Regions from separate parts of the Streptomyces sp. NPDC012935 genome, predicted to be linked through region 2. Evidence: riboswitches for the same ligand, from Rfam matches in the RefSeq annotation. Region 2 holds a riboswitch; each other region holds the start of a gene.
The links. Region 2 has a riboswitch for cyclic di-AMP ahead of ACFY5C_RS02500 (LysM peptidoglycan-binding domain-containing M23 family metallopeptidase). Riboswitches for the same ligand answer to the same signal wherever they lie in the genome.
Positions count from the first base shown of each region.

Region 1 (3,239 bases), on a different contig from region 2:
GGTGGAGCAACGGCGGATCTCGTACGCACGCCGGTTCGTCCGGCTGCTCCCCGCCCTGCTGATCGCGGCCGGCGGCGTGTACGACTCCGTCACACCCACGGACTTCACCGGCGCCCCCTTCTTCACCGCGGCACCCCTGATCGCCGCCCCGCTCTACTCGCAACGCGGCACCGTCCTCACGGGCGTCGTGGCCGTCGCAGCACTCCTCGTGCTGCGCATCCTGCGCGGCGGCCTTCCCAGCGCCGAGGTGATCACGGAGCTGGCCACCGTGGTGACCGTCTCCGTCCTCGCCGTCCTCATCAACGTCCTCGTCCGCCGCAGCGACGAACGCCTCGCCTCCGCCCGCGAGATCGCCGAGGCCGCGCAGCGCGCCGTACTGCCCGAGCCCGCCGAGCGGATCGGCGGCTTCCAGATCGCGGCACGGTACGAGGCGGCGCAGGAGGGCGCCTCCATCGGCGGCGACCTGTATGCCGTGCAGGACAGCCCGCACGGTCTCCGGGTCGTCGTGGGGGACGTGCGCGGCAAGGGCATCGGGGCGGTGGGCGCGGTAGCCGTGGTCATCGGGGCCTTCCGGGAGGCCGCCGAGCAGGAGAGCACGCTGGAGGCGGTCGCACAGCGCCTGGAGCGGGCGCTGCTGCGCGAGCGTGACCGGCGCGAGTGGGCCGAGTCGGCCGAGAGGTTCACCACTGTCGTACTTGCCGAGCTGCCGCACGCCAGGGGGGTCGTGCGCCTCGTCAACCGCGGGCATCCATCACCCCTGTTGCTGTACGCCGACGGCACCGTGCGCTCGCTGCCCGCCGCCGAGCCGGCGCTGCCACTGGGCATGCGGGAGCTGGGCGTCTGGCCCGACCGGGCTCAGGAGGTCGACTGTCCGAGCGGGGCCACGCTGCTCCTGTACACCGATGGCCTGTCCGAGGCGCGGGACGGCAGCGGCCTCTTCTACGACCCCGAGGCGGGCCTCGCGGGGCGCGCCAACGCCCGCCGCGAGCCGGTCGCGCTCCTCGGCGTACTCGCGGCGGAGGCGCGGCGGCACTCCGGCGGCGGGATGGCGGACGACATGGCCCTCATCGCCGTACGACGGCCGTGATGTCACGGGGCGTGACCGGGCGACCCCCCTCCGCATAACAACTGACGCACCGTCAACACTCATGTGGTGCCTGAGGTCTGGCCAACTCGCCCGATTTGGGCCGCTCATGACCCGTAAGTCCAGCCGAAAATCGTTAATGATCAAGTGGAACAGCTTGGAATCCGCACCCCGCGTCTATTAACGTTCGATAACGCAGCGCGGTCGTCCCAGCCGTCACAAGAGGCGGCTCCGTGCGCACGCGCCGAATCTCGAAAGGGAACCGGGGAACCACCACCTTGGGGTGAATCGCGCAAATACCACCGTGAACTCACGGGCGGTATACGCGCGTAGGAGACCTTCCTGCTCCGAACCCGTCAGCTAACCCGGTAGGCGAGAAGGAAGGAAAGGAGTACGCCCACGTGGCGTCCAACCGGCCTGCCCAGCAAGCCCCGTTCGTGCCGAGTCAGCGCAGCACCGACACCTTCGGCTACGACCGCGACCGCACCGACGAGGGCCCGTTCGAGGAGTGGAACCCCACCGCGGAGTCCCTTCGTCCCGTACGTGGCAGGCATCGCGTCTCCAAGCAGCGCGGCGGGGGACTCGCCCGCAGCTCCACGGTTCTCGGCGTCGGTGTCATAGCCGCCGTCGGCGCGGGCGGCATGGCCAGCGCGAACAGCGGCAAGCCGCCGGTCGCCATCACCATGCCGGACCTGCCCCTGATCTCGGACGACTCCTCCGAGCCCGCCGAGGACGCGGCCACCGCGCTCAGCACCATGGGCGAGACCTACGAGGAGACCGCGCAGGGCGGTTCCGACGCCGGTGAGGCGCTGCGGAGCCGGATCATCGCGCAGGCCGAGTACCAGCAGGACCAGATCGACAGCAAGGCCGCCGCAGCCGCGGTCGCCGCCGCCGAGAAGGAGGCCGCCGACGCGGCCGCCAAGGCGGAGCAGGAAGCCAAGGCCAAGGCCGCCGCCGCGAAGGCCGAGGCCGAGGAGGAGGCCCGCAAGAAGGCCGAGGCCGAGCGCCTCGCCGAGCTGGCCAAGCAGTACACGCTGCCGACCTCCTCGTACACCCTCACCTCGACCTTCGGACAGGCCGGCGCCTACTGGTCCTCCGGCTACCACACGGGCCTCGACTTCGCCGCTCCCTCGGGCACACTGATCAAGGCCGTGCACAGCGGCACGATCACGTTCGCCGGCTGGGACGGCTCGTACGGCTACAAGACCGAGCTCACCCTCGACGACGGCACCGAGGTCTGGTTCGCGCACCAGTCCTCGATCAGCGTCAGCGTGGGCCAGAAGGTCAACACCGGCGACGTCATCGGCCGCGTGGGAGCCACGGGCAACGTGACCGGTGCCCACCTCCACCTCGAGGTGCACCCCGGCGGCAGCTCGAGCGGCATCGACCCGCTCGCGTGGCTGCGCGGCAAGGGGCTCACGCCCTGAGGCGTTACGTCCTCTGCCTCTGCTAGTTCCCTGCCGAAGCCCGTCCACACCTCTTCCCCGGCGATCCTGTCCTGATCCCCGGCAGTCCTGACGGCGTCCCCCCGACGTCAGGGCTGCCGGTTCGGAGCGCCGGGGTCCGCTTGTTTACGGGAACTTTGCGCCTCTCCCGGAAGATCGGCCTCAGCCACGGACGTTGATGTCGAGCATGACTTCTCTGCGCAAGCTCGGCTCCTCCGACCTCGAGGTCTTCCCGCTCTGCCTCGGCGGCAACGTCTTCGGCTGGACCGCCGACGAGCCCCAGTCCTTCGCCGTCCTCGACGCGTACACCGAAGCGGGCGGCAACTTCATCGACACGGCCGACTCGTACTCGGCGTGGGTCGAGGGCAACGTGGGCGGCGAGTCCGAGACAGTCATCGGCCACTGGCTGAAGGCGCGCGGCAACCGTGCGGACGTCGTGATCGCCACGAAGGTCAGCCAGCACCCCGACTTCCAGGGCCTCACCGCCGCCAACATCAAGGCGGCCGCGGACGCCTCACTGCGCCGCCTCGGCACCGACCACATCGACCTCTACTACACCCACTTCGACAAGCCGGAAGTGCCGGTCGAGGAGATCGTCGGCGCGCTGGACGAGCTGGTGAAGGCGGGCAAGGTGCGGCACATCGCCGCCTCCAACATCTCCGCGGAGCGGCTGGAGGCGTCCCTCGCCTTCTCCGACCGCGAAGGCCTGG
Region 1 covers NZ_JBIBBC010000002.1:22,305-25,543, reverse strand. The annotation lists gene ACFY5C_RS05405 (PP2C family protein-serine/threonine phosphatase) at 2-1,087, shown strand; cyclic di-AMP (ydaO/yuaA leader) riboswitch at 1,317-1,474, shown strand; gene ACFY5C_RS05400 (M23 family metallopeptidase) at 1,486-2,511, shown strand; gene ACFY5C_RS05395 (aldo/keto reductase) at 2,717-3,239, shown strand, end outside.
Region 1: it holds a riboswitch for cyclic di-AMP, as region 2 does, so the genes downstream of both, ACFY5C_RS05400 (M23 family metallopeptidase) here and ACFY5C_RS02500 (LysM peptidoglycan-binding domain-containing M23 family metallopeptidase) in region 2, are expected to answer to the same signal.

Region 2 (3,239 bases):
GACCGCGAAGCGGTCGGCCCAGCCGACGAACGCCCCGTCGGGGCCGGGGTCGCCGACGCCCTCGGTGAAGCTGTCCCCCACCGCAACGTACGACCCGATCACTGATCTGCTGTCACTCTTCGAATCGTCTGCCACGTCGGCCCATGATTCACCTTCGAATGTGACCTACGCGACCGTAGGACGGGGTTGACGAGCGGTGATATAAGCCACTCCTAAAGGGTTCACCAAACGTGGAATAACCCTCTGATCGGGGGTGTTGTGGGCGCAACCGTCACACAGCCGTGTGCGCGCACACCGAAGGCCGGACCCGGGGATCGGGGTCCGGCCTTCGGCAGCGTGTCAGGCAGTGGGTTCGTGTCAGGCGTCAGCCGATGGAGACGCCCTTGGAGCGGAGGTACGCGACCGGGTCCAGGTCCGAGCCGTAGTCCGGGGTGGTACGGATCTCGAAGTGGAGGTGCGGGCCGGTGACGTTGCCGGTCGCGCCGGAGAGCCCGATCTGCTGGCCCGCCGTCACGGACTGGCCGCTGGAGACGGACAGCGAGGACAGGTGGGCGTACTGGGCGTAGTGGCCGTCGGCGAGCTGGATGACGACCTGGTTGCCGTACGCGCCGCCCCAGCCCGCCGAGACGACGGTGCCCGCACCGACCGCCTTCAGGGGGGTGCCGGTGGGGGCGGAGAAGTCGACACCGGTGTGGTAGCCGCTGGACCACATGCTGCCCGCCACCTTGTAGGCGGTGCCGAGGGTGGCGCCGTCGAGGGGGGCGGAGAAGCCGCTGGAAGCACTGGTGTTCCCGGCGCTCTGGGCGGTCGTGGTGGTCTTCGACGCGGCGGACTTGCTCGCGGAGGACTTCGAGGCGGAGGACTTCGAGGCGGTGGTGTCCGAGGACGACTTCGAAGGCGCGGAGGAGGACGAGGGCGCGGACGACGACTTGGGGGCGCTCGTCTCGGCCTTCTGGCCGCCGATGGTGAGCTTCAGACCCGGGTGGATCAGCGCCGGGTCCGCGCCGACGGCCTCGCGGTTGTCGGCGTAGAGCTTCTTCCAGCCGCCGCTGACGTTCTGGTCGTCGGCGATCTTCGCAAGGTAGTCGCCGACCTTGACCGAATAGGTCCGCGCGTCCGCCTTCTTGTCGGAGGCCTTCTTCTCGGCCTTCTTCTCGGCGGCCGGAGCAGACTGAACGGCCTTTTCCGAAACGGACTGAGAGGGAGCGGCGTGGGCGCCGGTGGCCCCGATGAGCGGGAGAGCGAGAGCGGCGCCACCGGTTCCGGCGACGGCGATGGAGCGGGTGAAGCGCAGGGACTTCGGGCGGCGATGCTTACCCTTCGCGGGCATGGCGAATTCCTCTCCGGCGCCTGCGAGGTGAGCTGTCGGGTGCGGGCTGGAGATGCCCGGTCGCGTCGGGACGCGACTTGACCCCAAGCCGTTCCGGAGACCGGAACAGGCGGTTGTACCTGTGGGTCCCCCGCTCCTGCCGGGTACGGGTGAGTTAGCGCGGGATCCGGTCGGCGGCAGGATTAGGCGTCCGTCCGGATTGGTGTGGAACGTAAGCGAGGAAGACGCACGGGAACAAGTGAGGGGTTCCGTCCGAATGCGTTCCTGTTGATCCCTCGTGGGAATTACCGGTCACACTCCGTGAATTATCAGGGCATCGCCGGACTCAAAACCCCTCGAAAAGCACGTGAATTACGTGAACATGACGAGCGACGCACCGTCACGAATATGACGCTCCTCACGTGACACTTCTCCAGCTCCCTTTGCTCCAGAGCGAGTTGGAATGAAGACGCCAATTCGGACAGAACACCTGGATACGACGCAGGCGGACAACCGTCGCATCAAGGTTCCCTCGCAGGCCGGGGCGTTGTCCGCGATGCACCAATACGGACCATCGGAGACTTTCGCCCGTTTCAAGGCATTCATACGCCGCTGTCGGGTCGAGAGCGCGCAGCCGCAGCGCCAGGGCGGGTTCGCCGTAGCGCTGCGCCTGGAGCCAGGTGGAGGTCGCCCCACTGCACGACGGAACTGATCTCCTTGCAGAGCGTCACCCACTCGATTGCGGAGTTCCGTCCGCTTTCGTCATGTTTGATGCCGAACCCACTCGGTCTGGGCTCTATACAACTCACTGTCCGCATTGACCATTTCCGGTTCGACCCAGATGCCGAACTGCATGCCGAGTGCGTGCACGTACTCGGCGAGGGGCTTGAGCCCGGACGGGAAGCGGCCTGGGTTGGGCGTCCAGACGCCGATGGCCACGGCCCGCCGCGCGAGCAGGCTCTGCTGCTCCTCGGAGGGGTCGAACCCCGTCGCCCCCCCCAGGGGTTGAACAGCGATTGAACAGCACCGGCCGGTCCTGGTCCGCGTCCGGGATCACGTATGCGCGCTGGTACGCATGCCAGGCGCGGCTGGCCCCGCCGAAGCCGGCGTCGCTCCACAGGCCGGCGAAGACGGGCGCGGTGAAGGACTCCCCGCCGCGAGACGCAGGAGGCCCGAATCGTCGTATCCGGCACTGCCGGTGATCTGCACGCGCGCGTCGGGAAGTTGTGCCACGGCGATACGCCAGGACCCCGACCAGCCGAGAGCGCAGCCGTAGACCTCGCCGCGCTCCTCGGTGGCGTCCGTGTCGAGCGCGATCCAGGGCAGGTGCCGAGGCCCGGCGTGTCCAAGGCGGCTGCCGATGACTTCTCGCCGCAGGTGAGTGGGCCGGCGCAAGCCGGGACTCGGCGCCCCATCGGCCGTGCGGCTGCGACAACCGCCACCCCTCCCGGTCGCGCAGCGTCCAGGCGGCCGAGTCGGCGCGCAGCAGCTCCACGACCGGTCCGTGGTCGCCCAGCGCTCCACGACGTCTGTGCGCATCCGGTAGTGCAGGGTGCGGTTCAGCCCGCCGTCACGGAAGCGCAACCGCAGCTCGTCACCCTCGGCCTCGTACCGTCGAAACCCCGCTCGGTGCCACGCCGCCCGTCGGTGCGCACGGAGAGGGCGGGCCGCACGAAGCGGAGGCCGCCCTCGACCGGGCACTCCTCGCGGCCGTCGAGCGGGGACTCGAAGGGCCAGTACTCCGGCAGTGGGCGTACGGCGAGGGCCTCGGCGTCGGCGAGGTCGAGGCGCGGCCCCGGTGGAGGTGCAGGAGCTCCTCGGCGTCCGTCAGATGGACGGCGTAGCTGCTGGTCGGCCCGGAGAGGACCCACGTACGGCCGTTGTCGGAGATCTCCAGCATCAAGCCCTCGCCGATCCGAATCAGACCCGA
Region 2 covers NZ_JBIBBC010000001.1:568,697-571,935, forward strand. The annotation lists gene ACFY5C_RS02495 (SGNH/GDSL hydrolase family protein) at 1-102, opposite strand, end outside; gene ACFY5C_RS02500 (LysM peptidoglycan-binding domain-containing M23 family metallopeptidase) at 365-1,330, opposite strand; cyclic di-AMP (ydaO/yuaA leader) riboswitch at 1,335-1,492, opposite strand; partial or broken gene ACFY5C_RS02505 (glycoside hydrolase family 36 N-terminal domain-containing protein) at 1,803-3,209, opposite strand.

Region 3 (3,239 bases), on a different contig from region 2:
GCGCTCGATGACCGCGTTGGCGGCGGTCAGGATCGTCTGGCTGGAGCGGTAGTTCTGCTCCAGCAGGATCGTCGTCGCGTCCGGGTAGTCCTCCTCGAACTGGAGGATGTTGCGGATGGTGGCGCCCCGGAAGGCGTAGATCGACTGGTCTGCGTCACCCACCACACACAGCTCGGCGGGCGGGATGTCGGCCTCGCTCGGCGGCACGTCGACGGGGTGCTCACCGGTACCGACGAGCTCGCGCACCAACGCGTACTGCGCGTGGTTGGTGTCCTGGTACTCGTCCACCAGCACATGACGGAAGCGGCGGCGGTAGTGCTCGGCGACGTCCGGGAAGGCGCGCAGCAGGTTGACCGTCGTCATGATCAGGTCGTCGAAGTCGAGGGCGTTGGCCTCCCGCAACCGCGACTGGTACAGCGCATACGCCTGAGCGAGGGTCTTCTCGAAGCCGTCCGTCGCCTGGGCGGCGAAGTCCTCCTCGTCGATCAGCTCGTTCTTGAGGTTGCTGATCTTGGCGCTGAAGGACTTGGGCGGGAACCGCTTGGGATCGAGGTCCAGATCACGACACACCAGCGCCATCAGACGCTTGCTGTCGGCGGCGTCGTAGATCGAGAAGGACGAGGTGAACCCGAGCTTCTTGCTCTCCCTCCGCAGGATGCGCACGCACGCGCTGTGGAAGGTCATCACCCACATCGCGTTCGCGCGCGGGCCGACGAGCTGCTCGACGCGCTCCTTCATCTCGCCCGCGGCCTTGTTGGTGAAGGTGATCGCGAGAATCTGCCCCGGATGCACATTCCGCTCGGCCAGCAGGTGCGCGATGCGATGGGTGAGCACCCGCGTCTTGCCGGACCCGGCACCGGCCACGATGAGCAGCGGGCTGCCGGAGTGGACGACGGCGGCACGCTGGTTCTCGTTCAGCCCCTCCAGCAGCGCGGCCGCGTCCAGGGCCGGGCGGGGGGCGCCGTCGCGGTAGTACTCGTCCCGGTCCGGCGGCACGTCGAACTTCCCGCCGAACAGATCGTCCGGAACCGGCTCCGGAGCGTGTTCGTCCTCGGGCGGCGGCGGGGGTTCGTCCGCATGGGCCCGCGGGGCCTGGAGGTCCGCCAGGAAGCTGTCGTCAAAGAGGCTGCTCATCGCTCTCCGAGTCTAGGGCGCCCCACTGACAGCCCGCCGCCGCCCTGAGAACATCACCTGTTTCAGCACTCACCGATCTTCAAACCCCGCACACCCGAGCACCCCCCTCACCCTCCAGAACCATCCCATTACGATCCGCAACCCCTCGAACCAAACCGAACCAATTCCGCCGATACACACCCCATCCCCCTGAATCCCGCAACCTGCCACCAACAGCCCCACATCCACCCCGATCCACGGCACACATCGCCAAGGTCACGAAAATGTATCGGGCATATCGAACATCAACCTTCACAGGGGCCACACGAGTTGGCTACCGTGCCGGACAGGCCGTACGACCCCCACCGGCGAACGTCGCCGGGCCGCACGGCCTCCGCCGAGTCCGGAGCGCCGCCGTGCACCCGGAGCCGGGGACCCACCGAACTTGGGGTGAATCGGCCCGACTCCCGCCCGGGGAACGGCCGTAGGGCAACCCTTCCGAAACACCCGCCCGAACCCGACAGCTAACTCGGTAGGCGGAGCATGGAAGGAGTCGCCTCCCTTGGCGTCGCACCGCAAGTCGCGTCCCTCTGGTACGCGCGTAGCAGGCATACGGACCCCCGCCTTCGCCACGGCGGCCCTCACGTCCGTCGCCCTGCTGTCCCAGACGGCCAACGCGAGCCCCTCGACGGACGACAAGCCGAGCCTCGAAGAGGTCGAGAAGAAGGTCGACGACCTCTACCGCCAGGCGGAGTCCGCGACCGAGAAGTACAACGCGGCCAAAGAGAAGACCGCGAAGCAGCGCAAGCACGTCGACACTCTCCTCGACGACGTCGCCCGGCGCACCCAGAAGCTCAACGACGCACGTGAGGAACTCGGCCGCAACGCAGCCGCCCAGTACCGCACGGGAGCCTCGGCCCCCGACACGGCGACCTTCCTCCTGGCGGACACCCCACAGGACTACTTCGACCAGTCCCAGCTGATGGACCGCATGACGGGCCGTCAGAAGGAGTCGGTCGACGACTACTTCACCCAGCAGTCCGCGACGATGAAGAAGCGTCAGGAGGCCACTCAGAGCCTCGAAACGCTCACCGAGTCGCAGAACGACCTCCAGACGGCCAAGTCGACCGTCCAGAAGAAGCTCGCCGACGCACGCGAACTGCTCTCGCAACTGACGGCGGAGGAGAAGGCCCGCCTCGCCGCGATCGAGAAGCGCAAGCAGGAGGAGGCCGCCCGCAAGGCAGCGGAACTGGCCCGCCAGCAAGAGGCGGCCGAGCGCCGACGTCAGGAGGCGGCCCAGCAACAGGAGAGCGAGGACTCCTCGTCCGACTCGTCCTCCTCCGACTCGTCCTCCTCCGACTCGTCCGCGTCGGACCCCTCGTACGCCACCAAGGCCGAGAAGGCGCTGGCCTTCGCCCGCTCCCAGGTGGGCAAGCCGTACGTCTGGGGCGCCACCGGCCCTGACTCCTACGACTGCTCCGGCCTCACCCAGGCCGCCTGGAAGGCCGCAGGCGTCGACATCCCCCGCGTCACCTACGACCAGGTCAACGCAGGCACCACGGTCGCCGTCTCCAGCGCCAAGCCCGGCGACCTGGTCTTCTTCTACGACGACATCACGCACGTAGGCCTCTACATCGGCAACGGCATGATGATCCACGCCCCGAAGCCCGGCACGTACGTCCGCGAGGAGTCGATCTACTACGACGGAGAGTCGTCGATCCACAGCGTGGTCCGCCCGGCCTGACGAGCACACACGCGCGCGTGGCGCCCTTTCTCCGCCACGCGCGCGTAGTGGTGCGAAACGCACCCGCAGTCGCGTACGGCGGCAAGGGGACGTGCCGGGGGGTGCCCGCCCGCAGCGGCGGGCGTCAAGAGACAGCACCTCTTGAGAGACAGCAACCGCCCGACCGAGGACGGACCCCCCGGCACGGCCCCGACCCGCCCCACAGCCGCAGGCGCTACCGGCACTCCCACTCACCCGAGCGGGCCGCCGCAGGCATCCCGGCGCTCAACCGCCACGCGCATTTCACCCTGCACACGCGCGTGCCCCCACCCACCCCACACCCCCCACTCCCTAGCATCGACCCCATGCCCGCCCCCACGACCACCGCCACATCCCCTCTCCA
Region 3 covers NZ_JBIBBC010000021.1:89,281-92,519, reverse strand. The annotation lists gene pcrA (DNA helicase PcrA) at 1-1,134, opposite strand, end outside; cyclic di-AMP (ydaO/yuaA leader) riboswitch at 1,499-1,667, shown strand; gene ACFY5C_RS35615 (NlpC/P60 family protein) at 1,676-2,857, shown strand; gene ACFY5C_RS35610 (tellurite resistance/C4-dicarboxylate transporter family protein) at 3,202-3,239, shown strand, end outside.
Region 3: it holds a riboswitch for cyclic di-AMP, as region 2 does, so the genes downstream of both, ACFY5C_RS35615 (NlpC/P60 family protein) here and ACFY5C_RS02500 (LysM peptidoglycan-binding domain-containing M23 family metallopeptidase) in region 2, are expected to answer to the same signal.